DNA from 2 places in the Gudongella ferriphila genome. Region 2 is predicted to be linked to the other one. Evidence: a T-box and tRNA genes for the amino acid it is inferred to sense, from the RefSeq annotation. Region 2 holds a T-box; the other holds one or more tRNA genes.
What was found. A T-box is a leader RNA that pairs with one kind of tRNA and senses whether it is charged. The one in region 2 lies ahead of leuS (leucine--tRNA ligase), so its partner is inferred to be a tRNA-Leu.

Region 1: it encodes a tRNA-Leu, which carries the amino acid that the T-box ahead of leuS (leucine--tRNA ligase) is inferred to sense. The anticodon was not compared.

The regions. Positions count from the first base shown of each region.
Region 1 covers NZ_JBJXRK010000004.1:50,155-65,569, forward strand. Annotated here, with positions in the region: gene ACKVDP_RS04410 (FadR/GntR family transcriptional regulator) at 1-154, opposite strand, end outside; gene ACKVDP_RS04415 (hypothetical protein) at 379-720, shown strand; gene ACKVDP_RS04420 (hypothetical protein) at 869-2,296, shown strand; gene ACKVDP_RS04425 (metallophosphoesterase) at 2,362-3,165, opposite strand; gene ACKVDP_RS04430 (HAD family hydrolase) at 3,205-3,681, opposite strand; tRNA gene ACKVDP_RS04435 (tRNA-Leu) at 3,806-3,889, opposite strand; tRNA gene ACKVDP_RS04440 (tRNA-Lys) at 3,893-3,968, opposite strand; tRNA gene ACKVDP_RS04445 (tRNA-His) at 3,978-4,054, opposite strand; tRNA gene ACKVDP_RS04450 (tRNA-Gly) at 4,067-4,140, opposite strand; gene ACKVDP_RS04455 (DNA polymerase IV) at 4,262-5,326, opposite strand; gene ACKVDP_RS04460 (YfcE family phosphodiesterase) at 5,338-5,823, opposite strand; gene rdgB (RdgB/HAM1 family non-canonical purine NTP pyrophosphatase) at 5,816-6,409, opposite strand; gene rph (ribonuclease PH) at 6,422-7,153, opposite strand; gene ACKVDP_RS04475 (DUF2179 domain-containing protein) at 7,253-7,774, opposite strand; gene ACKVDP_RS04480 (N-acetylmuramoyl-L-alanine amidase) at 7,829-9,967, opposite strand; gene ACKVDP_RS04485 (AIR synthase family protein) at 10,080-11,069, opposite strand; gene ACKVDP_RS04490 (dicarboxylate/amino acid:cation symporter) at 11,148-12,401, opposite strand; gene gatB (Asp-tRNA(Asn)/Glu-tRNA(Gln) amidotransferase subunit GatB) at 12,515-13,945, opposite strand; gene gatA (Asp-tRNA(Asn)/Glu-tRNA(Gln) amidotransferase subunit GatA) at 13,945-15,384, opposite strand; gene gatC (Asp-tRNA(Asn)/Glu-tRNA(Gln) amidotransferase subunit GatC) at 15,395-15,415, opposite strand, start outside.
Region 2 covers NZ_JBJXRK010000013.1:28,126-43,540, forward strand. Annotated here, with positions in the region: gene asnS (asparagine--tRNA ligase) at 48-1,436, shown strand; T-box leader at 1,485-1,680, shown strand; gene leuS (leucine--tRNA ligase) at 1,724-4,135, shown strand; gene ACKVDP_RS08470 (DegV family protein) at 4,211-5,056, shown strand; gene ACKVDP_RS08475 (L-threonine 3-dehydrogenase) at 5,169-6,131, shown strand; gene ACKVDP_RS08480 (RrF2 family transcriptional regulator) at 6,258-6,695, shown strand; gene nifS (cysteine desulfurase NifS) at 6,695-7,873, shown strand; gene nifU (Fe-S cluster assembly scaffold protein NifU) at 7,874-8,317, shown strand; gene ACKVDP_RS08495 (AI-2E family transporter) at 8,397-9,614, shown strand; gene alaS (alanine--tRNA ligase) at 9,712-12,345, shown strand; gene ACKVDP_RS08505 (IreB family regulatory phosphoprotein) at 12,406-12,669, shown strand; gene ACKVDP_RS08510 (aldo/keto reductase) at 12,742-13,689, shown strand; gene ruvX (Holliday junction resolvase RuvX) at 13,700-14,119, shown strand; gene ACKVDP_RS08520 (DUF1292 domain-containing protein) at 14,132-14,380, shown strand; gene ACKVDP_RS08525 (Fur family transcriptional regulator) at 14,406-14,870, shown strand; gene ACKVDP_RS08530 (ribonuclease J) at 14,875-15,415, shown strand, end outside.

The DNA.
Region 1 (15,415 bases), on a different contig from region 2:
TCTCAGTTTCACTTGGAAGCTTGTCACCAGGCTTGAGTTTCTTCTTCACCAGCAAGTTTTTAATCGTGTCCAGTACCACATCTGTTGCTGACAGACGCTTACCAACCCCTCTAAAGAGATCCTTGCTCTTATCTTGATTATTGTTCTCTGGCAAACGATAACACCTCCTCGCTAAACATCATATGTCCGATGTTTGATGTTTTGCTTTATGTCTCCCATATTACCACTTCTATTCGCTAAAAGTCAATAGCATTATTTGTACATTTCTAAATTTTCAGATTTATTTGTTTTTAATTTAACAAATATTTTGTCATTAAACTGTAACTTGAAAAATGAACATTTCAGAGTAAATTGGGTATAACTAAATAGGTGATATAAATGAAAGGTAAATATTTTATTACAACGGGTATTGTTTTGATTCTTATATTTGGAGCTATCCTTATTCCTCAGCTGATGGAGAATAACAATTCAGATGATTTTATTTTTGTTGCTGAAGACTCTCTGGGACCATGGTACTTCGACAAATCCTCCATTGAGGAGAGATATGACCAAGTGGAGGGTATCAGTGTCATTGACGTATGGGTGAAGCATGATATCGACCAAGAAGGGAACATTTGCGTAAGGGACGAGCTCCTTTGGCATATCGACCCTGCTCAGATGAGATACAAGTTTTCTGATGCCTTTGCCTTCGATGAGGCAGGTTATCTCATTGAAGCCTGATATCTCAATTATGAGGAGGTCTCGTGGAGACCTGTAGAGCCAGGCAGTGTTGTGGAGGAAATTATTTTAAAGGTATTGGAATACCATCAAAAATAAGAAATATTGATTTATATTTGACAAACTTTTTTTTGCATAGGGAGGATATTGCATGGGTAAAAACAGATTTATTTGTGATTTAAGGTCCCCGCTTTTGGTTTTTATTTTGTCATTGACTGTGATTTTTGGTTTTAACTCAGTGGCATCTGCTGCCGGACTTAATGAGCACTACCAGGAGGTTAATGACCAGGTCTCATATATACAGACAAACAACAGCATCCCAGACAAGGGGAATTTTTTCATAAGGAAAATCGTATCAAAGGCAGACCACACCTACTGGACCAGCTTTCGGATTCCAGGGGATGCAGGGTTTCTAAGATATTTTGATGATGATAAGGATCTTGTGGAGCTTCCAATGGTGGAGGGCTCCCTCCCCCAGGGAAGGATTCTATTTCTTTCCACAGACAGCTATCATTATATACTTGGTCAGCCCTATACCTACAGGGACTTGGGAGCGGGAACCAAGGATGCAATCTCAAGCCATCCAATCCAGCTAAAAAGAGATCAGGACGGTTGGATAGTGACCTTCCGCTATGGCTTAAGTCCTGGCGTTCAAGGAATTCTTTGGGGTGCAGGGTCTACTCAGGAGCTGGTTGACTTTAATAGCATCGATCAGCTTAGAATGTGGTCATACTATGACCTGGACAAAAATGCTAGACTTCTTTATGATGGTTACCATTATAAGAGCCCTTCCACATACTATCCGACAACTTCAACCTCCTATTGGAGGATACCCAGCGACTATCTGACAAATTCCATGGTGCGTTCAGGTGGAAGTAGGGCTTCTGAGATAATTGGGACCTCGCTTCTTAAAATCGCACACAGGAATATCAGTGATGAGGGATATCTACCAACATTACCGAGGAGCATCTGGCTCTTTAAGGATTATGGAATAGAAGCAGGATTCTTTGATACAAGATTCAATGCGGATACAATAGAGACCAACATAGTAGCCTATGGAAGATATGGAGATCCTGTGTATAGGGATATGGCCGTAAGGCTGGCTGAATACTATCTTGAACATGGAAGGAACAATAAGTATGTTCTGCATGATCCTGGAATGGGAGAAGGATGGCTGGTTGAGGATTATTACCATGATTCAGGAAGAAAGAATCATACATCCCTAAATCACCAGCTTCAGGCGATACATTCATTCCTTTTGCTGTACGAATCGGAAAAGAATCCGGATTATCTGGATTTTGCACAGAAGATGATTACTGGAATTAAAATCACCCGGGACAAGTGGATAATGCCAGACGGAAACCTGGAATATGCCTATATGCCAGATGGAACAATGGGTCTTGTGGATTATGATTACCTGACCTACAACGACCTGCTCAATGTTCAGGAGGCTCTTGTAAGGATTAGGGGTGAAGGAGACCAGGACCTGCAGATTCTATTGGAATCCAAGAAATTATGGATGGATAGGAACAATGTTTCCGGCTACAGAAGAACTGAAGACATAAAAGATCCCAGCTGATACTCAGCTGGGATTAATTTTGGCAAAATGAGTCAGAAGAACCGTCCCGGTGACTCACCGGTGACTCAAGGAGATATTCTGATTTGGGTATATTGCACGGGATTCATTATCCTTATTGGCAGTACGCTGTTACCAATGCCGCTGTCAATATGGAGCATTGTCCCTCCGGGAAGCTCCATTAGTCCCTTGTCATAGTGGGGAAAGAAGCCCTGTCCCGGTGAAACTACACCCCCCACAAGAGGCAGCCTCACCTGTCCTCCGTGGGTATGCCCTGATAGGATCAGATCCGCCTTACCATCAGCATACCAGGATGCCCGGACCGGAGAATGTGAAAGCAGTATGTTTAGCCTGTCTCTTTCAAGCTCTGAAAGCATAACTTCATAGTCATGCTCCTCCACATAGAATTCTGCTCCGTAAACATGGACCGTCTTGCCTTCTATGTCCACTTCTGCCCTGTCGTTGTTCAGTATGATAACTCCCCGACTTGAAAGCTCCTCCAGAAGGTCCTTCCTGTGCCTGTTGGCTATCTCATGGTTGCCCTCAACAAAATATATGGGCACCCCGGTTGTCTTCAGGGAATCAACCAGGCTCAGGGAAACGGTCAGGTCCTCCGTATTATGGTCCACCAGATCACCTGTCAAGGCTATCATATGTGGATTGAATTCCTTAATCTGTTCCTTAAGCCTACTTATGTTTATCCTGTGATTGGAATGAAAGTCAGTGACCTGAACTATTCTTATTTCATTTTCCACCTTGCTTGACTGAATCTGTATGCTTTCAGTCCTAAAGTGAGATATCTGATTTCTGTTGTATAAAAACATCCCAAGAGCAATGATTGCAATTGCCATAAGTATTATCTTCATCTTCATATATTCTCCCGCCTTCGCAGTGTTACTGCCTATAGGATACTATCTTCTAAGTGTTGCTTCAATCCGTTTGGGGTTAAGGAAGAGCCCTATTGCATCTTCAATGGATGTAACAGCGATATGGGCTGACTGGAGCAGTCCTGTAAATGCTCCCTCCTGGCCGATTATTGCAATCCCTATCCTGGCTTCACCCAGCATGGCCATATCATTTCTTCCATTACCAATTGCGGCGGTTCTACCTGATTCCAGCTGGGAAACAATCCGTCTTTTGCTTTCCTCGGCATTTCCCTTGTCAAACACTCTAACCTCCACCGGCAAACCTGAGCATTCATCCTTTACCGTTCCAAAGGTGTCTGCGGTCAGAACAGTAAGATTAAATCCTGCGGATCCCAGCCTACTTATGCCTTCTCTTGTCTCCCTTGACATCCTTCCATCCACTGCAAGGGTTCCGTTGTAGTCAAACACAATATTTTCAATTTCAAGGGGATCTTCATATCCCTGTATTTCAAGCTTTAGCATGGTATCCCACCTAAGTATCATTTTTTGATCAGGCAAACAAAAAGAACCGTCCCGGATGTTTGTGTTTGTAAAGCAAAAATGCCCCGACTGCCTTTTAAGTAAAGCATCCGAAGCACTTTTTAAATGGTGCGGGAAAGAGGACTTGAACCCCCACGTCAATGACACTAGATCCTAAGTCTAGCGCGTCTGCCAATTCCGCCATTCCCGCAAATGGTGACCCATCCGCGACTCGAACGCGGGACACCCTGATTAAAAGTCAGGTGCTCTGCCAACTGAGCTAATGGGTCAAAATAAAATGGGGTGGATAATGGGATTCGAACCCACGACCTCCAGAGCCACAATCTGGCGCCCTAACCAACTAGGCCATATCCACCATGTTTTTTCTTGGAGCGGGTGAAGGGAATCGAACCCTCGCAGCTGGCTTGGGAAGCCAGTGCTCTACCACTGAGCTACACCCGCAGCAACACTTTAAGTACTGCTGAAGACACTCAAATTTACTCCGCACTCCGTAAGCGGATTAACCGCTGACTTATATGATTATAACAGTTCTAAAATATCATGTCAATAATTTAGTTGAAGATTATTGGATTTTTTCCTCCCCTAGAAAGGATAGCTGCTCCATGCTCCTATCCATAAGGTTGCTTAGGGATACACCAAGTAGTCTTAGGCTCTTTTCCCATTCCATCTCATTAAAGAGGATGCCTGCAAGATTGAATATTTCCTCACCATGGGATATGTAGTGGTTGAAGGTCCTGCTCCTAGTGTGGCTATGAAAGTCCTCATCCTTGATCTTCACCGTCAGGGTTCTTCCGTGGATATTTCTGCTTTCAAGGTCCTTTTCAAGCTCCATGGAATACTCTCTAAGCCTTTCCATAAGAAGCTTTTTGTCCCTTGTCTCCCTGAAGGTCCTTTCCACACCCATGGATTTCCTTTCCCTGGTTGTGGTTACAATCCTCCTGTCAACTCCCCTTATCCTGTCGTAAATTTCCTTGCCGCCTCTTCCAAACATGTCCATAAGGAAGTCCTCCGGCAGTCTGTAAAGCTCTTCCACTGTGTATATTCCAATGTCATTGAGGCGCTTTCTCGACTTGCTTCCTATTCCATACACCTTGCTGACAGGAAGGGGAAACAGGATTTCAGGCATCATTTCCTGGGTTATCTTCATGAATCCATCAGGCTTGTTCCAGTCCGAGGCAAGCTTTGCCAGAAACTTGTTGAAGGATACCCCAATTGACAGGGTGAGTCCCGTTTCCGTCATAACCCTTGCCTTTATTAGAGCAGCAATCTCCTCGGGGGATTTTTCCATCCCGGATATGTCCATATAGGCCTCATCGATTGAAAGGGGCTCGATCCTGTCTGTTATGCCCCTTAAAACCTGAAACACCTGTTTTGATATCTCCTGATACCTTTTCATTCTCCCTGGGACATAAATCCCATGGGGGCATCTTTCCTTGGCCATAAAAATTGGCATGGCTGAATGTATTCCATACTTTCTTGCTTCGTAATTACAGGTGGTCACAATGCCCCTGTCGCTTCTTCCGCCTACAATGACAGGATGTCCCTTAAGCTTTGGGTTGTCCTTTTCCTCAACGGCTGCAAAGAAGGCATCCATATCAAGATGTAGAAAGTCCAGTGATGTTTCCATTAATACCTCTCCTACCTGATTCTCTTAATCTCCCCGGTTATCTTTTCACCTATGTGAAGGATTCCATAGGTTCCCTGGGTATGTCCTCCCCTTGGAAAGGAAGGACTTCCAGGATTCATCATAAAAAGGTCTCCTTCCCTCTTCATTTCGGGTATGTGGGTATGACCGAAGAGGACTGCATCGGCCCTGTTCTCCAGGGCATGATAGTAAAGCCTTTGAAGGCCGTTCTTGACACCCTGCTTGTGACCGTGGATAAGAAGTATCCTCTTGCCTCCCAAATTCAACACCATTTCCCTCTTGTAGTAGGTGGACCAGTCACCATTTCCCCCGATGATATATGAAGGGAGCCTAAGAGAGTCCTTGATCTTTTCTCCATCCTCCACATGGTCTCCCAGAAACACAAAGCCTCCCGCATCCCTTTCATTCTTTAAAGCCTGGATTATTGGCTGCGTGACATGATGAGTATCAGCAACTACAATCAACTTAATGCTACTCACTTAAAATCTCCTCCAGTTTTTCCCTTAATGCATCTATTGCCCTTCTCCTATGGCTTATTGAATTCTTGATTTCTGACGGCAGCTGGGCAAAGGTCTCCGAATATCCACTTGGAACAAAGAGTGGGTCATAGCCAAAGCCATTCTCCCCCCTTGGCTCCTCAAGTATTTCCCCCCTGCATTCACCCTGGACAGTCATTTCCCTGCCATCCTCCGTTATCAGTGCTATTACGGTCCTGAAGGCTGCAGTTCTTTCCTTGCCCTGAAGATTCTTAAGAAGGGTCTTGTTGTTGAGGGAATCATTTCCGTCTTCTCCGCCATACCTTGATGAATACACCCCAGGTGCACCGTCAAGTGCGTCCACAAAGAGTCCGGAGTCATCTGCCATTACCATATGGTCAACCAGCTCAGCAAGCTCCCTTGCCTTCTTAAGGCTGTTGTGCTCCAGGGTGTCTCCATCCTCCACAACCTGTAGATTCTCCACACCGGCTTCCTTCTTGGTGAGTATCTCCAGGGGAAGATCCTTGAGTATCTCCCTCAATTCCTTTGCCTTGTTCTTATTATCCGTTGAAAGTATAAGTTTTCTCATGTTTCTACCTCACTAAATAAGCTCTGTTATTGGACCAAGAAGCTCCTTCTGAAGCTTTATAAGCTCACCTGTACCCTTCTCTGCCAGATTCAGAAGCTGATCCAGCTCCTGTCTTGAGAAGGTTGCATTTTCTCCTGTACCCTGAACCTCTACATATTGTCCTTCATCCCCCATCACCACATTCATGTCCACCTTGGCTTTGTGGTCCTCCTGGTAGCAAAGGTCAAGAATTGGCCCTTCTTCTCCAACCCCGACGCTTATTGCGGAAAGGTATCCTGTAATCGGAAACTCCTTCATTTCCTCCTGGCTGTACAGCTTATGAAGCGCGTCCACAAGGGCGATGTAGGCTCCTGTTATGGATGCTGTCCTGGTTCCCCCGTCTGCCTGAATCACATCACAGTCTATCCATACAGTCCTCTCACCAAGCTTTTTCAGATCAACAACAGACCTTAGGCTTCTTCCTATTAGCCTCTGAATCTCCTGGTTTCTCCCGTCTATCCTTCCCTTGGTTGAATCCCTCATCTTCCTTGTCATTGTGCTTCCAGGAAGCATTGAATACTCTGCTGTCACCCAGCCTGTCCCGGTATTCTTAAGAAAGTGTGGAACCTTGTCCTCTACCATTGCCGTGCATATGACCTTGGTATCACCCATCTGTATAAGAACTGATCCATAGGGGTGAAGAAGGTAATCTCTTTCTATGTTCACAGGTCTCATCTCATCGTGCTTCCTATTGTCTATTCTCATCTAAACAACTCCTCTATATTATTCATACTTCCATTCTATCAAACATTGACCCTTATTCATACAACAAGGCAACAAAAAACCCCTTTGCAGGGGTAAAAATCATTTTTTCATCTTTGTGAAGTATCCTCCACGGATTGGGCTGATGCTGTTGACTGTTATAAATGCATTTGGGTCTATTGAGTCCACTATTTTCTTTAGCCTGGCCATGTCCTTTCTGTTTAAGGCAACTGTCAGCATTTCCCTTGGCCCTTCTATTCCCTGGCCTTCATAGCTTGTGACCCCGAACTTCTCTTTTCTTAGGGTATCTATTAGAATATCGTTGTTGGCTGTCTTCAAGATTATCTGAGCTGAGAGATTCCCAAGTGCAATCTTGTTCTCAAGCATTATTCCAACATAATTCCCTGCCGCAAATCCAAGACAATAGGCAAGAAGGTTCATTGGATTATCAAGTGAGTTTACAACCTTTCCAAGGACAGTGACATATATTCCCACCTCGAAGAATCCGATTAATGCTGACTGAAACTTTCTGCCCTGCATGACCATAAGGGTTCTCACTGTAGCCAAAGACATGTCCAGCATTCTTGCAAAGAATATCAGCAAATATCCCATAAGTAATTCCATCAAATAATTCTCCTTTCAAACAAATGCAAGGGAAGGCTTAACCTTCCCCATTTATCAATACTCTTTAAAATACTGATCAACTGCGTTTACGATTCCTTTGACAACCTGGTTCTGGTAGTGGTCTGAGACCACCAGGGAAAGCTCCTCTGGATTTGTCATATATCCTGTTTCAACCAATACAGCCGGCATTTCTGTTTCCCTTAGAACCACAAGCTCAGGTCTTTTAATTATTCCTCTCCCGGTTCTTCCAGTCTGTTGAAGTATGCTGTTATATATAAATTCAGCAAAGGGGAACTGGTCGTCTATCTTCTTGTCGCTTCCATATGAAGGACAATATAGTATTTCCAGACCCTTTATGGACGTGCTCAGGGTTGCATTTGCATGCATGCTTATAAAGAGGTCTGCATTGTTTTCATTTGCAATTCTAGGTCTGCTGTAAAGATCTATAAATACATCTGTTTCCCTTGTCAAAATTACATTGTAGCCTCTTGCAACCAGAGCGTCCCTCAGCTTGAGGGTTGTTTGAAGGTTTATGTCCTTCTCCTTAGTTGATCCGCTTACTGCTCCAGGATCCTTACCGCCGTGACCGGCATCCAAAACAATTGTTATATTCTGTGGCAGCACTTCCTCGTTTCTTATTGCCTGTATGCTTATGACCTGGTCTCCAGGTCTTGAAAGCACACTATACACAACCCCTCTTCTAAAGCGTATTGTGATTACAGTGTCATTTCTTCCTCTTTCAACGGAAATATCCCTTACAAGCTGGTCTCCAATCTGCAGGGTTCCATCCGGTAGATCTGTTGCCGTTACAGGCAATGTCACTGTAATTTCTTTTCTAAGTTCATGGTAATTCACTTCATACTGTGTTGGGAAAAGATTCCTGAAATCAAAGCTGCTTTCAGTCCCCCTATTCTTGTATTGAAGTGCATCCCAAGCATTCTCCTCAGGCAGGATGACCAATCTGTCCCTTTCTGGCAGGACAATTATTCCAGGATCCCTTGCTCCCTCCATTACATCCAGTACGACTCTGACAACGTCCCTGTCAGGTCCGTAGTTTTTGTCTCCAACATACTGGGAAGCCCTTACTCTCTTGATGAAGCCAAACTGGAAATCGTACTCCTGGTATAGCTCTCCCACTATCTTTGAATCCATTATATCAACCACAAGCCTTGTTGGATCTGTTAACTTTGTGACCTTATAGTCAGTTGGATCTATTCCATATATGACAATTGCATTTCTTCCGTTCACTATCTCCTGTCTTATCATTTTTGGACCCTTATCCACATCATCACGGTCATCTTCATTATCCTCGGGCTTTTCAACTGCTTCAGGCCCTTCAGGGGCTTCCAATCGATCGTCCCCAAATAGGATAAATGCCTCCTTATCCTCTTGAACTAGTCTGAAGTCCTTCTGTTCAACCAAGGTCATCACAATTCGAGTTGTATATGGACTGATTGTAAATTGTGAGTACTGGAGTCTTGTAAGTACCTCTCCATCCACAAAGAAATCTCCGGGACGGTCTCTGCTTCCCTCAACATCCAACCTGGCGTTTTCAATGTCCACCACCAGCTTGTTTGATGCGGGAAGGAACATCGTGGTGTATTTTATGTCTCCATCGGTTTTTATTCTTATTCTATGGTCTCCATTTGTTCCTTTTTCGGCTGAAATGCCTGAAATGGTAACCATATCCTTTCCTTCATTCCCCTTAGGGGTGTTTATCAGGGCAGTGTAGCTTGCTGCATCCCAGCCTACCTCATAGCCCATGATTTCTGAAACAAACCTTACCGGTACCATGGTCTTTGCTTCGTTAAGCGAGGTATAGACAACCAGCTTGGGGATTGAATTCTCCTCAAGACTCATGGGGCTTCCGTTTAATAGAACCACATTGCTGTCAATTGTTAGGTCCAAACGGTTTCCCTGGTGGATTACTGATGCCGTCTTTGTTGCAGCATCCCAGTCAACCTGGGCTCCGAAGCTTTCAGCCACGAATCTTATGGGCACAAGGGTCCTATCACCCATTATAAATGACGGAAACTGCGAATTTGCAGGCCTTCCATCCATCACCACTGCCACCTGAGGTACCGCCATTGGGCTGCCGTTAACGTTTATATCCACTATGCTGTTTCCAAAGGAAATTGAAAACAGGGTTATAAAAAGCATAATCATTATTGCTGTCAAAATAGTCCGTCTCATAAGTATCTCCCCCGCTTCAAAAAATACAACTCTACCTAGGATATTTATATCATTTTAAAGGCTTTCATACAATATCGTCGGGGACAATGTAACCATAATGTAATATGGTCCCTTACACCTCAAGAGCCCTGTAAAGCTCGTCGCTTCCAGGAGATTGTATCTGGGTCCTGCTTCCATTTGAAACACTGTAGATTTCTGCTTCTGTAACCTCTGCAATCACTGTTGCCGGTATCTGAATCTCTTCAAGGGCATGAACCAGTTCATCTGCCCTTTCCCTTGGCACAACCATTATCATACTGCCGCTGGATATAAGCTTTCTCACGTCAATCTCAAGGTGTTCACAGATTCTCCTGGTGATATCCTGGATGGGAAGCCTGTCCTCATAAAGGTCAATCCCCTTGCCTATTGCCTTCCCGGTTTCCCAGATCGCTCCGTAGATTCCACCTTCTGTTATATCATGCATGTATTTCACACCATAGTCCTTGGCAAGGAGTCCCTCCCTTACGACACTCAGGTACCTTCCAAGGTCCAGTGCCTCCTGAATCTCACCTTCTGTGAAATGGTCCAAGAGAATCTCCCTAAGTTCACTGGCAAGGATATGGGTTCCCTCAAGTCCTATCCACTTTGATATGATAACCTTGTCGCCCTTTCTTATGGATTCATAGGTATACAGGTTTTCCCTCTTCATTCTGGCTATTACAGTTGTACTTAGAACCATTCTGTTCACTGCGTCGGTAACTTCCGTGTGGCCTCCTATTATTTCAACGTTCACATCAGCTGCTGCCTTCCCCGCCTGCTTCATAACCTGTTCAAGCTCATCTTCACTTGTCCCCTCGGGGCACAGGATGGTCAACAGCAGCCCCACTGGCTCCGCTCCCTTTGTTGCAGCATCATTGCAGGATACGTGCACAGCCAGGGCTCCAAGCTCCTTTGTTGCCCCTGTTATGGGATCTGTGCTCACTACGCAAAGGTCTCCTCCAAGATCCATTACCCCAGTATCCTCACCTATACTTGCCCTTACAAGGACCTCCTCACGTCTGAGGGATATATTTTCAAAAACAATTTTTTCAAGCAATTCATTTGGTACTTTTCCTATCTCCAACCATCTCGCCTCCCTAACCCTATGGTAACAGATAAATCCCAAAATTAAAAGCCCTGACTTAGGTCAGGGCCTCTTTTCCTAGGAGTTGAAGATTTCCTCGTTCAATCCTCCTTCAGATTTTGCGATAATTGTTGTACAAACGGCATCACCGGTTACGTTGATGGCTGTTCTAGCCATGTCCACAAGTCTGTCTATTCCCATGATCAGTCCGATACCCTCAAGTGGCAGTCCAACTGATTGAAGCACCATTGTAAGCATTATTGCTCCCGCACCAGGAACTCCAGCTGTACCTATGGAAGCCAGGGTAGCTGTCAGAACTATTGTAAGCATCATTGGGAGTGTCATTTCAATCCCATACACCTGTGCTACAAACAGTGACGCAACACCCTGCATTATTGCCGTTCCATCCATGTTTATGGTCGCGCCAAGTGGTACTGTAAATGAAGAAACCTCCTTTGATACTCCCATGTCCCTCTCGGTTATTTCAAGGGTTACAGGAATTGTTGCTCCTGAGCTTGCAGTTGAAAATGCAACTGACATTGCAGGAAGGAACTTCTTGTAGAACTTCCTAAGGCTAAGTCCAGCAAAAATCTTGAACATTGACCCGTATACAACAGTTGCATGGATCAATAGGCCGATGTATACCGTACCTATGTACTTCATTAGGGGTATCATGGCCGAGTAGCCAACTGTGGAGAAGGTCCTTGCTATAAGTCCAAACACACCTATTGGCGCGAATATCATTATAATCTCAACCAGCTTCATGATAAGGTCGTTCAGCTTTTCGAAAAGTGTTGAAAGATACTCTCCCTTTTCACCTAGCAATGAAATTCCAACCCCTGTTAAAAGTGCGAAAACTATGATCTGCAGCATGCTTCCAGCTGCCATTGCACCTACGATGTTGTTTGGAATCATCTCGTAGAATATCTGTACCAGCGGCACTGTCTCCCTTGCAGTTACCTCAACCGCCTCAACAGCTCCCATGTCAAGACCGATTCCCGGCTTTAGAAACACTCCAAGAGTCAGTGCAATCACAATGGCAATTGCTGTTGTCGTCATGTAGAACAGGATCGTCTTTGAGCCTATCCTACCAAGCTTGGTAACATCCCCCATGTTTGCGGCACCATTCACCAGTGAAATAAATACCAGTGGAACTACCAGCATCATTATGCCCCGCAGGAACACCTGTCCAAGGAACAGGAATATTCCATCAACAAGTACTGTGTCCTTCAAGGTTCCCGACGGCATAGAATATACCAAAATACCTACAATAATACCTGCTACCAGTGCCATCAGGACCTTTGTGGTCAGTCCATATTTACCTTTTTGCATATTTTTTCCCCCTTCCATTATATTACATCTATTATATGATTAATACTTTAGAATGTCAAAGCAAAAAACAAGGCAGAGACCAGTCTCTGCCTAAAATCACCAAATTTATGCAATTATCTCTCTTTAATTCTTTCTGTCAGCAGCTTGTTTACCAGCTGTGGATTTGCCTTTCCCTTTGTGGCCTTCATGATTTGTCCAACTAGGAAACCAATGGCTCTGTCCTTTCCGTTCTTGAAGTCCTCAATGGATTGAGGATTCTTGTCCAGGGTCTCCATGACGATCTTCTCAAGCTCCCCTTCGTCTGAAATCTGTATCAGACCCTTCTCCTTGACAATATCCCCCGGTGCCTTTCCGGTTTCAAACATCTCCCTTAAAACCTTCTTGCCCGTATTGTTGTTTATCTTTTCTTCCTTCACAAGGTTTATAAGCTCTCCCAGGTCCCCTGATGAAATTGGCATATCTTCAAAGTCCTTGTCCTCATCCTTAAGTCTCCTGAGGACATCTCCCATCATCCAGTTTCCAAGAAGCTTGGCATCCTTCACATGCTCCAAGGTCTCCTCAAAGAAATGGGCGAGCTCCTGTGATTGGGTGAGGACGCCTGCATCGTACTCACTTAAGCTGTATTCCTCCATAAATCTCATTTTCTTTGCATGGGGAAGCTCAGGTAGACTCTTTCTTATCTCCTCGATCCAATTCCTGTCCACAGGGACTGGAGTTATGTCTGCCTCGTTTGCAAATCGGTAGTCATCAGCTGTATACTTCCTTCTCATGATGATGGTCTCACCAGCTACCTCATCCCATCTCCTGGTTTCCTTTACATTTCCTTCAGCCTCATTGAGAAGCTTCATATGCCTTGCTTCCTCATACTCTATGGCCTTAACCGCGGATCTGAAGGAATTTAGGTTCTTCACCTCTGTCACACTGGTCTTTACGCCCTTTTCCTCATCCACAACGTTGATGTTGATATCACATCTTAAGGAGCCCTCCTCCATCCTGACATCTGATATCCCAATGTATTTAAGGGTATTTCTAAGCTTCTCAAGAAACAGCTTAGCCTCTTCAGCAGAGTTCATGTCAGGGTTTGAGACTATCTCAACCAGGGGAACCCCAGACCTGTTGAAGTCCAAAAGGGATGTTCCATCCTCTGTATGAAGCTGCTTGCCTGTATCCTCCTCAATATGGATCCTATCCAGGGTTATCCTCTTGGGGCCTGCCTCCGGCTCTATCTCAAGATAGCCTCCTGAGCACAGGGGATGGTCTGACTGTGAAATCTGATAGCCTTTTGTAAGGTCCGGATAGAAATAGTTCTTCCTGTCCATTCTTATTGTATCTGCAATTTGGCAGTCAAAAGCAAGACCAGCCTTAAGGGCATACTCAACAGCCTGTTTGTCGATTACAGGCAGTGCTCCTGGGAGACCTAGACAAACCGGGCACACAAGTGTATTAACATCTGCTCCATACTGGTTTTTGCAGTTGCAGAACATCTTCTTTTCCGTTGAAAGCTCCACATGTATCTCTAGACCTATCAAAGTCTTAATAGCCATTATCTCACCACCCTTTCATAGCCAAGGCCGGCTTTGAGTATTGTTGAGTCCCCAAATCTTGGACCTGTTATTTGCAGCCCTACCGGCAGTCCATCAACATCTCCCATGGGCACGGAAATTGCGCAAAGACCTGCAAGGTTTACCGGTACTGTATAAAGGTCCGCCTTGTACATATCCACAGGTGAATTTATCATTGAATCAATCTCAAATGGAAGCATTGGAGCGGTCAAGGACAGAATCACATCGTGATCCCTGAAGGCATTCTCATAATCCTGCTTTATAAGGGTCCTTACCCTCAGTGCCTTCTTGTAGTTTTCAGTCTGGTACCCGGCACTCAAGGAATATGTCCCAAGCATTATCCTTCTCTTTGTTTCCTCACCAAAGGCTTCAGTCCTTGAGTTTGTGTAAAGTTCATCCAGCGTTTCGTAGTTTTCAGTCCTGTATCCAAAACGGATTCCGTCAAATCTTGATAGGTTTGTGCTAACCTCAGAGGACATGATTATATAGTAGGTTTCAAGTGAATATTCAAGGGATGGAAGAGAAACATAGTCGATTATGGCTCCTGCATCCTCAAAAACCTTCACCGTCTCCCTGAATCTTTCCTGGATCTTTTCATCACCTGTGATCCTCAGGTTCCTATACTGCTCAGGCAAAGCAACCCTGAGCCCCTTTAGGGAGTCCACTCCCTCTATGGAAATGTCCCTGTCCGCCTTTTTGGAGGATGTTGCATCCAGGGGATCATACCCTGATACGCTTGTCAGCATCATATGGGCATCCTTAACGTCCCTTCCAAATACTCCAATCTGGTCAAGGGAATTTGACATTGGAACAACCCCATACCTTGATACTATTCCGTAGGTTGGCTTCATCCCAACTATTCCACAAAAGCTGGCCGGCTGCCTTACAGAGCCTCCGGTATCAGATCCAAGGGCCAGTGGTGCCTCATGTCCTGCAACCGCTGCAGCAGATCCTCCTGATGATCCACCTGGAACCCTTGACAGGTCCTTGGGATTTCTGGTGTTGCCATAATAGGAGGTCTCAGTTGACCCTCCCATGGCAAACTCATCCATATTTGTCTTTCCAAGGATTACACCATCTGCTTCCCTGATTTTCTTAACCACTGTCGCATCGTAGGGAGGATTGAAGTTTTCTAGCATCCTGGATCCGCAGGTGGTCCTGAGGTCCTTTGTGAGTATATTGTCCTTAAGCCCCACTGGCAACCCTGCAAGAGCTCCCAGGCTTTCTCCCCTTTGTAGCTTCTCATCAACCCTTTTTGCTGCCTCCCTTGCCCCATCCCTGTCCAGGGTGATAAAGGCATTCAGGTCCTTTTCCATCTTATCTATAACATCCAGATGGGCATTTAGTATCTCCGTAGAGGAAATTTCCTTTTTCAGGAGCCTTTCCTTCATCTCCCATCCTTTTAAGCTGGTTATATCCATATTCTCCCCCCTATTCTACAACCTTAAGTAT
Region 2 (15,415 bases):
GGATGGAGGGTTTTTGTTTTTTCTAATACTAACAGGGAGGTAATGAGATGAAGTTATCAGTAAAGGATATTTTCAGGAATTCAGAGGATTACATGGGCAAGAAAGTAAGACTTGAGGGCTGGATAAGAACATCCAGATCATCAAAGGCTTTTGGGTTTATCGAACTGAATGATGGTTCATTCTTTAAGAATATCCAGATTGTTTATGACGATACCTTAACAAATTTCAAGGAAGTTGAAAAGCTGGCAATATATTCTGCCATAGTAGTGGAGGGTACACTGGTTCAGACTCCAGGAGCCAAGCAGCCATTTGAAATCAAGGCGGAGGGAATCGCTCTTGAGGGTGAGTCAACTAGCGATTATCCAATACAGAAGAAAAGACACACCCTTGAGTACCTAAGAACTATCGCACACCTTAGACCTAGGACAAACATCTATAGTGCAGTTTTCAGGGTAAGGTCAATCCTGGCTTACGCCATCCACAAGTTTTTCCAGGAGAGAGGCTTTATCTATGCACATCCTCCAATCATAACAGGCTCTGATGCAGAGGGGGCTGGAGAGATGTTCAGGGTCACCACATTGGACTTTGACAATACTCCAAGGAAAGAGGACGGCAGTGTGGACTTTTCAAAGGATTTCTTTGGAAAGGGAACCCACCTTACTGTAAGCGGTCAGCTTGAGGCGGAGGTATTTGCTTTGGCCTTCAAGAACACCTACACATTTGGACCCACTTTTAGGGCAGAGAACTCAAACACTCCAAGACATGCGGCTGAATTCTGGATGATAGAGCCAGAGATTGCGTTTGCAGAGCTTAAGGACAACATGGAGCTTGCTGAGGACATGTTCAAGTATATGATCCAGTATGTTCTGGACAACGCACCAGAGGAGATGGAGTTCTTTGACAACTTTGTTAGCAAGGGAATAATTGAAAGGCTGACCAAGATAGTTCAATCGGACTTTGGTGTTATCACTTACACTGAAGCAATTGAAAAGCTGCTTCAGTCAGGAGAGGAGTTCCAATATCCAGTTGAATGGGGAATGGACCTTCAGACTGAACACGAGAGATATATAACTGAAAAGATATTCAACAAGCCTGTTTTCGTAATTGACTATCCAAAGGAAATCAAAGCCTTCTATATGAGGGTCAATGAAGATAACAAGACCGTTGCAGCAATGGACCTTCTGGTACCTGGAGTAGGGGAGATTATCGGCGGGAGCCAAAGGGAGGAACGTCTTGAGGTGCTTGAGCAGAAGATAAGGGACATCGGAATGGATCCAGAGGACTACTGGTGGTACCTTGAGTTGAGGAAATACGGAGGGACAAAGCATGCAGGCTATGGATTGGGCTTTGAACGTGCGGTTATGTATATCACTGGAATGTCAAATATCAGAGACGTGATCCCATTCCCAAGAACAGTGAACTCAGCCGAATTCTAAATAAGTGTTGCTAAGAATACCTGCATTTGCTATAATCAAAGCTAAATCAGACAAACATTGAAGAGAACAAGTAGGGTGTGAATTGATTTCAGAGAGCTGCTGGAGGGTGAAAAGCAGTATATGAAGCACTTGAACTCATCTCGGAGTTTCCAGGGTGTAAGTCCTGGACGGCTGTCACCGTTAAGGGACATAAAGTGGATTAATCAATAAGAGTGGTACCGCGGAATAACCTTTCGTCTCTATGGAGATGAAAGGTTTTATTTTTTGAAATTTAAGGAGGTCATTCAATGAGAGAGTACAATCCAAAGGATATTGAGAAGAAGTGGCAGGATATCTGGGATCAGGAGCAGGTATACAAGGCTACAAACGACAGTGAGAATCCAAAATTCTTCGCCCTGGTGGAATTCCCGTATCCATCTGCAAACGGTCTTCACGTAGGTCATCCCAGACCCTACACGGCGCTTGATATAGTAGCGAGAAAAAGGAGATACCAGGGGTACAATGTTCTATTTCCAATGGGCTGGGATGCATTTGGACTGCCCACAGAGAACTTTGCAATAAAGAACAAGATTCATCCGAGAATTGTAACCGAAAAGAACATAGAAAGATTCAAGAGCCAGCTTAAGTCAATAGGCTTTTCCTTTGACTGGTCCAGAGAGGTAAACACAACAGACCCGGACTACTACAAATGGACCCAATGGATATTCTTAAAGCTGTTTGAAAAGGGACTTGCCTACAAGCAGGAATTCCCAATAAACTTCTGTACATCCTGCAAGGTGGGACTGGCCAACGAGGAGGTTGTTGGAGGGGTTTGCGAGCGTTGCGGCAGTGAGGTTGTCAGAAAGGTCAAGAACCAATGGATGCTCAAAATTACAGAGTATGCTGAAAGGCTTATCAATGACCTTGACCTTGTGGACTACATTGAAAGGGTGAAGATTCAGCAGACAAACTGGATCGGGAAATCAGTTGGAGCTGAGTTGGACTTTGTCATATCCGGGGGAGAGGACAAGCTAAGGGTGTTTACAACAAGACCTGACACCCTCTTTGGAGCCACCTATATGGTTATTGCAGCAGAGCACCCGCTGATTGAAAAGTATGCAGACAGAATAGAGAACATCGACCAGGTAAGGGCTTATGCTGAAGAGGTTCTTAACAAAAGCGATTTTGAAAGGACAGAGCTTTCAAAGGTTAAGACAGGGGTTGAGCTAAAGGGTCTTTCTGCAATAAATCCAGCAACCGGAAAGGAAATTCCTCTTTGGGTATCTGATTACGTGCTGATGACCTATGGTACCGGAGCAATAATGGCTGTTCCTGGTCATGACCAAAGGGACTGGGAGTTTGCAAGGAAATTTGACCTACCGATAGTTGAGGTAATCAAGGGCGGAGATATTGAAAAGGAAGCCTACACTGACACTGATTCAGGTATCCTTGTGAATTCCGGATTCATAGATGGGATGGAAGTGAAGGAAGCAATCCAGAAGATGATAGAGTGGGTGGATGAACAGGGCCTAGGAGAGAAGAAGGTTAACTACAAGCTTAGGGACTGGGTCTTCTCCAGACAGAGATACTGGGGAGAGCCCATACCTTTGGTCTATTGTGATGACTGTGGCTGGGTGCCAATCCCTGAGGAAGACCTGCCACTTCTGCTTCCCGAGGTTGACAACTATGAGCCTACAGAGACGGGAGAATCACCACTGGCAAATATCCACGACTGGGTGCACACCACTTGTCCAAAGTGTGGCAAGGATGCCCACAGGGAGACTGATACAATGCCACAGTGGGCTGGATCATCATGGTACTTCCTAAGATATACAGATCCACACAACAGTGAAAGCTTTGCTTCAGAGGAGGCTCTTGACTACTGGATGCCTGTTGATTGGTATAACGGAGGAATGGAGCACACCACCCTTCACCTGCTGTACTCAAGATTCTGGCATAAGTTCCTATATGATATAGGGGTTGTCCCAGGACCGGAGCCATATTCAAAAAGGACATCACATGGAATGATTCTTGGGGACAACAATGAAAAAATGTCAAAATCCAGGGGAAATGTAGTAAATCCTGATGATATAGTTAACGATTACGGCGCCGATACACTGAGAACCTATGAGATGTTCATAGGAGACTTTGAGAAGAGTGTTCCCTGGTCTGAAAACGGAGTAAAGGGCTGTAGAAGATTCCTTGATAGGGTATGGAGACTTCAGGACATAATTCAGGATGGTGAAGAGTATACAACAGAGCTTGAATCCTCAATCCACAAAACCATAAAAAAGGTAAGCGAGGATTTTGAGACCCTGAAGTTCAACACTGGCATAGCGGCCTTGATGTCGCTTCTGAATGAATTCAACGACCATGGCTCAATTACCAGGAAGGACTTTGAAACCTATCTGGTGCTTCTGAATCCTGTTGCTCCCCACATAACAGAGGAGCTTTGGGAAAATGTGGGCCTTAAGGGAAGATTGTTCGAGACGACATGGCCTGTATATGATCAGGACAAGACCATTGACAAGGTAATAGAACTTCCTGTACAGGTCAATGGCAAGGTTAGGGGTACAATCACTGTTGCCCTGGACGAGCCTAAGGAAAACCTTAAGGAAAAGGTTGATCAGGTTCCAGCAATCACAAAATTCCTGGAGGGTAAGACAATGGTCAAGGAAATCTACGTCCCAGGAAAGATATACAATATTGTTGTAAAATAGAAGAAATTATGCAATAATGATTCTGTTGATTTTTAACAGAATCATTATTTTTTTTGAAATTTTGGAGGTGCTTTAATGAAAATAAAAATCATAACAGACAGTACAAGCTATCTGGATAAGAATTACATTGAAAATGAAGATATTACGGTAGTTCCATTAAACTATGTTTTTGATGGAGAGGATTTCAAGGAAGGCTTCAAGGGTGAATTCGGTGAATTCTACCATAAGCTAAAATCCACTGATCTCTTTCCCACAACAAGTCAACCAGCTGTTGGAGACTTTGCAGCCGCTTTTCATGAGGCGCTTAAAAGCTATGACCAGATTGTGGTTGTTACACTTTCTTCCAAGATAAGTGGAACCTATACCAGTGCACATATGGCTGCAGAAATGGTGGATCCTGAAAACATAAAGGTGATTGACAGCCTTGGAGCTGCTGCAACCTTGAGGTTCCTGGTCCAGGACGCTGTAGGGCTGGCAAAGGCTGGTTTGGATGCCCAGGAGATTTTTCAGGAGCTTGAAAGTAAAAAGAAAAATCTGGGCATCGTACTTACAACCGATACCCTGGAGTACCTAAGCAGGGGAGGAAGGCTATCCTCACTACAGGCAGGGATCGGGAACATATTGAGTATAAAGCCTGTGATCAGGATGCTGGATGGAGAGCTTAAGCTCGTAGAGAAGGTAAGGGGCGGGAAAAAGGCCATAAGCAGATTGCTGACATATATTCCAGAAGAGGTGGATCGTATTTCCCTTTGTCATGTGACAAATATTCAGGAGGCTGAAAAGCTGAGTGAAACCCTAAGACAAACCTACCCTGGAGTGACGGTGGAGATAGATGAGCTAGGTCCCGTAATCGGTGCCCACCTTGGTCCTAAGACCCTTGGGATCTGCTTCAGCTACAATGTAACAGACCAAGTACTTTAAAGATTCAATACAATTTTAATATTCTGGATAATTCAATAGGTGTATTATTTTTTTCCTAGTATGTTATAATGTAGACGAAGTAATTCAAAATCGACGGAGGTGCATTAAATATATGAGGAAAATCCTAATTACAGGAGGCCTTGGACAAATAGGTTCAGAGCTGACCAAAAAAATGAGAGACATCTACGGCAATGATAATGTCGTTATGACTGATATGCAGGCTAAGGATACACACAAGGATCTTATTGAAAGCGGACCCTTTGAGGTGCTTGATATCCTGGACAGAGAGAAGATGGGAGAGGTTGTGGACAGGTATAAGGTGGATACCATCGTAAACCTGGCGGCGATCCTGTCAGCCGTTGGTGAAGCCAAGCCACAGCTGTGCTATAACGTCAACATGAATGGACTGTACAACGTACTTGAGTTAGCAAGGGAGAAAGACCTGTCAGTTTTCACTCCAAGCTCAATAGCAGTCTTTGGGGCGAACACACCAAAGGACAAGACTCCACAGGACACAATCATGAGACCGGGTACAATGTATGGGGTTACAAAGGTGGCTGGAGAGAACCTTTGCGACTACTACTACCATAAATTCGGGGTGGATACAAGGGGAGTAAGATTCCCTGGACTGATATCAAACGATACCCTGCCAGGTGGAGGAACCACAGACTACGCGGTTCACATCTACTACGAGGCACTAAAGCAAAAGAAATACACAAGCTTCATCGACAAGGGAACAAAGATGGATATGATGTACATGCCTGATGCACTGAATGCAATAGTTCAGCTTCTTGAGGCAGACCCGTCAAGACTTAAGCATAGAAATGCCTTCAATATCACAGCAATGAGCTTTGATCCTGAGGATATGGCCCATTCCATCAGAAAGCATATTCCTGAATTCCAGCTGGATTACGACGTTGACCCGGTAAGACAGGCCATTGCAGATTCTTGGCCCAATTCATTGGGCGATTCTGAGGCAAGGGCACAATGGGATTGGAACCCTGAATTCCTACTTGAGGACATGACAGCAGACATGTTTCAGAGCTTGAGGAAGAAACTTAATATACAGGACTAATAGTTAAACATAAGGCTGGGAAATTTCCCGGCCTTATGTGCTTTTCAATGTTGACAAGATTACCCGGATATACTATACTATATTAGGAATACCGACTAATTAAGTTGGGATTAAAGAGGTGATGAAATGAAATTGTCAACCAAGGGAAGATACGGCCTTATGGCCATGTACCAACTGGCCCAGGATTATGGCCAGGGACCCATTTCCCTGAAATACGTGGCTGAAAAGCAGGGATTAAGCGAAAATTACCTGGAGCAGCTTTTTTCAAGTCTCAAAAAGGACGGGTTGCTCAAGAGCGTAAGAGGGGCCTACGGTGGCTATATGCTTTCAAGAATGCCAGAGGAGATAACAGTGGGAGAGGTTCTAAGGTCTCTGGAAGGACAGATGTCCCCATCTGATTGTGTCGCAGACGGAAGCTACGACTGCAGCAGAGATGACAGATGTGCGACCCAGTGGGTACTGGGCCAGATCAAGAACAGTATTGACCAGGTTATTGATTCCATAACTCTTATGGATATGATAAAGGACAATAATGGAATAAACACTGAATTGGGGGGAGATTAATGGATAAAATGATATACATGGACCACTCGGCTACAACACCTGTCAAAAAGGAAGTCCTCCAGGAGATGCTTCCATATTTTTCAGAGTTCTATGGAAATCCTTCAAGTGTCTATCAGCTAAGCAGCAAATCCAAGCTTGCAATAGACAAGGCAAGGGAACAGGTTGCAAAGGGTATAGGTGCGAAGAAGAATGAGATTTATTTCACAGGCGGTGGCTCTGAGTCGGACAACTGGGCTATAAAGGGAATTGCATACAGACACAAGGAAAAGGGAAATCACATCATAACAACCAAGATTGAGCATCATGCAGTACTTCACACATGTGAGTATCTTCAAAAGCAAGGCTTTGAAGTGACCTATCTGGATGTGGACCAATATGGAATGGTTAACCTCCAGGAGCTTGAGAAAGCCATCAAGGACAATACAATACTTATTTCAATTATGTTTGCAAATAATGAGATCGGTACGGTACAGCCCATCAAGGAAATTGGTGAAATCGCAAGAAAGCACAAGGTCCTATTCCACACAGATGCAGTTCAGGCTGTTGGAAGCATAGAAATAGATGTGAATGAAATGAACATAGACCTTCTTTCAATGTCTGCACATAAGCTGTACGGACCAAAGGGAGTTGGAGCTCTGTATATCAGACAAGGAACAAAAATCGATCCCCTTATAGCAGGTGGAGCACAGGAAAGAAACAAAAGGGCTGGTACAGAGAACATTGCAGGAATTGTAGGCACCGGCAAGGCTGTTGAGCTTGCTTATGAGCATCTGGAAGAAAACAACAAGAAGCTGGTTGCATTAAGAGAAAGACTCATAAGGGGGATTCAGGACAACATCCCTCATGTAAGGTTAAATGGTCATCCTGAAAAGAGACTGCCAGGGAATGTGAATTTCTGTTTCCAGTTCATCGAGGGAGAGGCACTTCTATTGAGTCTTGACATGGTTGGTGTAGCAGGCTCAAGCGGATCTGCTTGTACTTCAGGATCACTTGACCCTTCACATGTGCTGCTTTCCATAGGCCTGCCACACGAAATAGCACACGGTTCCCTGAGACTGTCTCTGGGTCTTTCCAATACCGAGGAAGAGGTTGATTATGTTGTGGAACAGCTAGAAGGAATCGTTGAAAGACTTAGAAAGATGTCACCATTATATGATAAAGTTCAGGGGGGAATATAAATGTATTCAGAAAAAGTAATGGAGCACTTCACTCAGCCACGTAACGTTGGTGAAATTGAAAATGCAGATGGCGTAGGTGAAGTGGGTAATGCAAAATGCGGGGACATTATGAGAATGTACCTGAAGATAGACGGAGATGTCATAACTGATGTCAAGTTCAAGACCTTTGGCTGCGGCTCAGCAATAGCTTCATCCAGCATGGCCACAGAATTGATCAAGGGAAAGACAGTAAAGGAAGCTATGGAACTGACAAACAAGGCAGTAGCTGATGCTCTGGACGGACTACCTCCGGTTAAGATGCACTGCAGCGTATTGGCTGAGCAAGCCATAAAATCAGCTCTTGTTGATTATTCAAAGAAATCAGGGGTAAAAATTGAAGGACTGGAAGATGTTGACTTTGATGATGAACATCTACATGACCTTCCTGAAGATGAGGAAGAATAATTATTGACCTATAAAGACTTTGGTTAGAGATGGCGTAGAAACATCCAGCCATGGTCTTTATCTGTTCAGGGGTGATTAAATGTCGATCAATACGCCGCCTTCTCTTTTTGTAAATCTGGTATGGATTCTGTCAGCGCTTTTGCTGGCCCTGGTAATCTATTATCTGATAAACATTGGGAACAGGTATGTTCCAAGCAAGAAAGTAATAAGGTACAATACTAGGCTGATACTGTGGGTGATAATATCCCTTTTCGGCATATATTTTGTTACGCTGGTTTTCAGAAGGTACACCCTGGTGGCAGATACATTCTATACTATAATCATATCAATGATTCTGGCATACTTTCTAAATCCCCTTGTGAATATCTTTGAGAGGAAGGGATTCAGGAGAATATTTGCCACCATAACAGTATATCTTTTGATTCTTGGGACCATATCAATCCTGTCCGTCTCGGTCCTTCCAAGAACCGGTCAGGAGATCAAAAGACTGGTGACAAATTTTCCCGGATATGTCAACACGGTCTCATTATGGATGACAAACCTGTATTCAGGCTATTCGGACTCCCTGATTGAAATGCCTGAGCTTCTAAAGAGTATAGAGGATGTCATATCACAGAATCTGGAAAGGATTCAATCTGGAATAGCAAACGGTGTTGAGAGATTTGTTCTTGGCATGATAGGCCTTTTCACCAGGATCATCAGCTGGATATTGACTCCCATACTTACCTTCTACTTGCTGGTTGACAAGGAGCATTTCATCGACAAGTTCAGGAAGGTGATACCTAAAAAGCACAAGGAAGAAATTCTTGAATTGCTTCGTGAAATAGACACTGCCTTGTCTCAGTTCATAAGGGGCAGGCTATTGATGGCTGCCATGGTTGGAATAGCCACCACAATTTTTCTTTTCCTTATGGGTATAGAATTTGCAATAGTAATCGGGTTTATAACAGGTCTGGCGGACATTGTTCCTTACATCGGACCCTTCCTGGGGTTTTTACCGGCAGTCATTTTCGCTTTCATAGCCAGTCCAATCAAGGCGTTTTGGGTTGGGGTGTTTTTCATACTGATCCAGTGGGTTGAAAACAACATACTTGGACCCAAGGTCCTTGGAAAGACCACGGGAATGCATCCCCTAACGGTACTACTTGCAATCATTGTGGGAGGAACAATATTCGGGGTTATGGGAATGATCCTTTCGGTGCCGGCAGTCAGTGTATCCATTATACTTTTCAACTACTTCAAGAAGCGACTTGCCCAGAGATATCCAACCGAAGGAGAGGGTACAAAGTCATTGTAAATTGACAAATACAGGGCTTTACTTTAAAATAGTATAGATAGGACATCCCTCCCTTTAAAGGGAGGATTTTTCTAATAAAAAGGGACGAGGTGTATGTATGAGAAAATTAGGACTTCATGAAATAAGAAAGGAATACCTGGAATTCTTCAGAGAAAAGGACCATCTGGTTGCACCCAGTTTTTCATTGGTTCCCAAAAACGATAAATCCCTATTGCTGATCGGAGCCGGGATGGCACCTTTAAAGCCCTACTTTACTGGAGATGCGGTTCCGCCACACAATAGAATGGTAACCTGTCAAAAGTGTATCAGAACAGGTGATATAGAGAACGTTGGAAGGACTGCAAGACATGCTACATTCTTTGAAATGCTGGGTAACTTCTCATTCGGTGACTATTTCAAGAAGGAAGCTGTTGCATGGGCATGGGAATTCTTGACTGAGAGACTGGAAATAGACCCCAAGGATCTGTGGGTTAGCGTCTACCATGAAGATGACGAAGCTTACAACATCTGGAAGGATGACATAGGAGTACCGGAGGAAAAGATTGTAAGGCTGGGAAAAGAGGATAATTTCTGGGAGCTTGAGGTTGGCCCATCAGGTCCTTGTTCAGAGATTTATATAGACAGGGGAGAAGCCTTCGGCTGCGGACATGAAGACTGCAAGCCGGGCTGTGACTGTGACAGATTCCTTGAGGTTTGGAATCTGGTATTTACACAGTTCGACAAGGATGAAAAGGGAGTCTACCACCCCCTTTCAAACCCAAATATTGATACAGGAATGGGTCTTGAGAGGATTGCTGCAATTATGGAGAATGTAAACACAATCTTTGATATTGGAGCCATAAATGACATCCTCAGAAAGGCTGAAGAAATCAGTGGCTACAAGTATGGCACAGATGAAGGCAAGGATGTATCCGTAAGGCTTATAACAGACCATACAAGGGCAATGACCTTCCTTGTAAGTGACGGAGTCATACCGGGAAACGAGGGCAGAGGCTATGTTCTTAGAAGACTTATCAGAAGGGCTGCAAGGCACGGCAAGCTTCTTGGAATCGAGGAAGGCTTCCTGCACAAAATGGCAGGTGTTGTAATTGACTCCTGGCAGGTTGAGTACAAGGAACTGAAGGAAAATGAAGTGCAGATCAAGAAGATAATCAAGGCTGAGGAAGAGAAGTTCCAGGAGACCATCAATGCTGGACTTTCAATTCTAGAGGCTTATATAAAAGATATGAAAAACTCCAGTGAAGAGGTATTTAGTGGAGAGAGGGCCTTTAAGCTATATGACACCTACGGTTTCCCTCTTGAACTTACCGAGGAAATACTTGAAGAAAGAGGAATTGAGCTTAACAAGGAAGAATTCAAGGTTCACATGGAAGACCAGAGACAGAGGGCAAGAAGCGCCAGAAGTGAAACCGACGGCGGATGGGGCGGCAATGACGATGAGCTGACAAAGGGCATCAAGTCAGAGTTTAAGGGCTACCTTAAGACTTCCCTAAAGAGCAAGCCTCTCCTTCTTATCAAGGAAGGTGAAAGGGTAAGCCTTCTAAGTGAAGGGGAACAGGGTCATGTGATACTTGAAGAAACTCCATTCTATGGAGAACAGGGTGGTCAGGTAGGAGACAAGGGAACCCTCACCTGGGAAGGCGGCAAGGCAAAGGTTCTGGATACAAAGCTTAGCCAGGATGGAGCACCTATTCATCTTGTTGAGATCCTGGAAGGTCAGCTTAAGGAAGAGATGGAAGTTTTTGCACAGGTGGATGACGATCTGAGGGATTCAACAAGAAGAAACCACTCTGCAACACATCTACTTCACAAGGCTCTTAGAGAGGTTCTGGGAAACCATGTAAACCAGGCTGGATCTCTGGTAATGCCGAACAGATTGAGATTTGACTTTACGCATTTTGAAGGTATTAGCAAGGACAACCTTAAGAAAATTGAGGAGCTTGTAAATCACCAGATCCTGAAAGGACTGCCTGTAATCACCAGGGAGCAATCCCTTAAGGAAGCACAGGAGCAGGGAGTTACTGGACTTTTCGACGAGAAGTACGGAGAGACCGTAAGGGTCGTCAGCATGGGAGACTATTCTCAGGAGCTCTGTGGTGGAACCCACGTTTCAAACACCGGTCAGATAGGACTGTTCAAGATAGTTTCCGAGGCGGGCATTGCATCAGGAACAAGAAGAATCGAAGCCCTTACAGGGATTAACGTATACCTCTACCTTAACCATATGGAAGAGGAGCTGGACCAGGTAGCCTCATTGATAAAGGCAAACAGACAGAATCTAAAGGATCGTGCAAAGGGACTGATTGAGGAATCCAAGGAGAAGGATAGGGAAATCAGCAGGCTGAAGGACAGGCTCTCAGCAAACATTGCTGATGAAATACTGGCTCAGGCCAAGGATGTAAAGGGCGTTAGGCTAATTACACACATCTCATCCGACCTTGACATGAACGGTCTTAGAAATCTTGGAGACGAGCTTAAGTCAAGACTTGGCTCAGGGGTTGTGGTTCTTGGATCCACAGGGGGAGACAAGGTGTCCTTGGTTGCAATGGCAACAAAGGATGTGACTGCCTTGGGAGTCCATTCAGGAAACATTGTCAAGGCCGTTGCACAGGCCACTGGAGGTAGTGGAGGAGGAAGACCCGAGATGGCCCAGGCAGGTGGAAAGGATAAGTCCAAACTGCCCGAAGCCATGGAATCAGTGGAAAAAATTCTTTCAGGCCAGATAAAATAGCCATAAAAAAAGCTTCCAATGATGGAGACTTATGTTATAATAGATAAGAGGGGTGATAGTGTGGATGAGAAAATGAATGAAACCATGAAGTTTGAGGCAGCAAAGGAAACACCGGCGGAACCTCGCGAAATTCTATTCTCTGTATTTGATTCCCTGGAGGAAAAGGGATACAATCCCATAAATCAGATAATAGGGTATATACTATCAGGGGACCCTACCTATATTACAAGCCATAACAATGCAAGGTCGTTAATTAGAAAAATCGAGCGGGACGAGTTGTTGGAGGAAATACTTCGAGCATACTTAAAATGCACTAAAGATTAGATATAATGGATGGATGGCTGACACAGGCTATCCATCCTTATTTATGATATGATAGAGGGAGCTGTAGAGAAAATGGAAAAGACAATACTTGGCAGGTCCGGAATAGAGGTATCCAGACTTTGCTTCGGGTCTCTTACAATGACACCCTTCCAGGCAAACCTTTCAGAGGAAAAAGGTGCATACCTTATCCAGCATGCCTTTGAAAAGGGAATAAACTTTCTTGATACAGCAGAAATATACGAGAACTATGGATACATCAAAAAAGCACTTAAGGGAATTAAAAGAGAAGACTATAGGATTTCCACAAAGACCTATGCCTATACTAAAGAATTGGCCCAGGAGAGCCTCGAAAGGGCTATGAGGGAAATCGGTACGGACTATATTGATATTTTTTTACTGCATGAACAGGAAAGCACCCACACAATAAGGGGTCATTACCCTGCAATAGAGTACCTGCTAAAGGCAAAGGAAGCCGGCAAGATCGGGGCATTGGGAATTTCCACCCACAGAATAGCCGGAGCAAGGGCCTTAAGGGACTATCCTGAGCTTGACATTCTTCACCCAATTGTAAACAAAAAGGGCATAGGGATACATGACGGTAAAATCGAAGAAATGCTGGATGAGCTTGAACACCTTAATGGAACTGGTGTAGGAATCTATGGAATGAAGCCTCTTGGAGGCGGACACCTTATCAGGGAGGCGAGGGAGTCCTTAAGCTTTGTACTCCAAAAGCCATTTATCCATTCCATAGCAATAGGGATGCAATCAACGGATGAGATCGATGCAAATATTCAGCTTGTCCAAAATGGGTATATAGAAAAGGAAGTGGAGAACAGGTTAAAAAGCAACAACAGAAGATTGATTGTTCAGGACTTTTGCCAGGGCTGTGGTAACTGCGTAAAAAGGTGCCAGCAGGGTGGGATAACCCTGGTGGACGGAATGGCAAAACCTAATGATAAATGCATACTTTGCGGATATTGTGCAACGGTATGTCCGGAATTTTGTATAAAAGTGATATAATGGAGATAATATGGAACGAATACTAGGATTGGATGTAGGAACAAAGAGAATCGGAGTTGCAGTAAGCGACCCCTTGGGCTTGACCGCCCAGGGAGTGATGACCCTTGAAAGAATAGGCATGAAAAAGGATATGGCGGCAATAGAGGAGCTTCTTCAGCAGTACCAGGTGAGGAAGGTCGTTGTAGGCATGCCAAAGAACATGAATGGAACCATTGGCCCTTCAGGGGAGATGGCACAAAAGGTTGGAGAGAAAATAAGGAACAAGTTTAATATAGAAGTGATTTATGTGGATGAGAGACTGAGCACGGTCTCCGCGGAAAGGGTCCTGATCCAGGGAGATGTCCGCAGGGAAGACAGAAAAAAGTACGTGGACAAAATAGCCGCTACATATATTCTGCAAACTTATCTTGATATGATATATAATGGTTAAAGGAGGAAAACAATGACTGAAAGACATACGTTCTACGATGAACTTGGAAATGAGATTGAATTTGTGGTAAAGGCTAAATTCAGCTTGGACGACACTGATTATGTGGCGCTTTTGCCGGCAAACGAAATAGATGCAATGACATACATCCTAAGGATTGAAATGGATGATGAGGGAGACGAAATACTGGTTGGGATAGATGACGACGAGCTTGAGGAAGCAAAGGACGTCTACGAGGAACTGGTTAAGGAAAACCTACAATAACAGGCGGGTGATAGCTGTGGAAGCCATGATAAAGCAATTTATGGAAAAACTGCAAAAGGAAGGATACAAGTACACAAACCAAAGGGAAGAGGTCCTAAGGATTCTACTTAGGAACAAGGACTCCCACATGAGCTGTGACGAGGTTCACGGCATTGTATCCAAGGAAAGAAAAGACGTGGGCATAGCCACAGTTTACAGAACCCTGCAGCTTTTTGAGAAGCTGGGATTAGTATATAAGATTAATTTTGACGATGGTGTAAGTCGTTATGAGTTGAATTTCGGAACGGAGAATCATCACCATCATCATTTAATATGCACAAATTGCGGAAGTGTGACCGAAGTGAAGCTGGATCTGTTGGAATCCCTTGAGGATGAAATCGAAAAGGAAGAAGGGTTTACAATTCAGGATCACAACGTCAAATTCTACGGAATATGCAAGGACTGCAAGGATAAAGAAAAGAACGCCAACAAGAAAAATAACAAGGAGTGATAAAGTGGCAAAGCAAAACAAATTAAAAATAATCCCTTTAGGTGGATTAGGAGAAATCGGAAAGAACATTACCGTACACGAGTACAAGGACTCCATAGTCCTGGTTGACTGTGGAATGACATTTCCAGAGGATGAAATGCTTGGAGTTGATATAGTGATTCCAGATATATCCTACCTTATCAAAAATAAGGACAAGATAAAGGGACTGGTACTGACCCATGGTCATGAGGACCACATAGGGGCGATACCTTATGTCCTTAAGAAGGTGAACTTCCCAATTTACGGAACGAAACTGACATTGGGACTGCTGTCAAACAAATTGAAGGAGCACAATCTCAAGAATGTCGATATGAATGTGGTGGCACACGGAGACAAGGTTAAACTTGGTCATTTCACTGCAGAATTCATAAGGACCACACACAGCATACCTGACAGTGCTGCAATAGCACTGACAAGCCCAATCGGAACAGTTATCCAGACAGGTGACTTCAAGATTGACTTCACACCCATAAGTGGTGAGACAACTGACCTGAACAGGTTTGCAG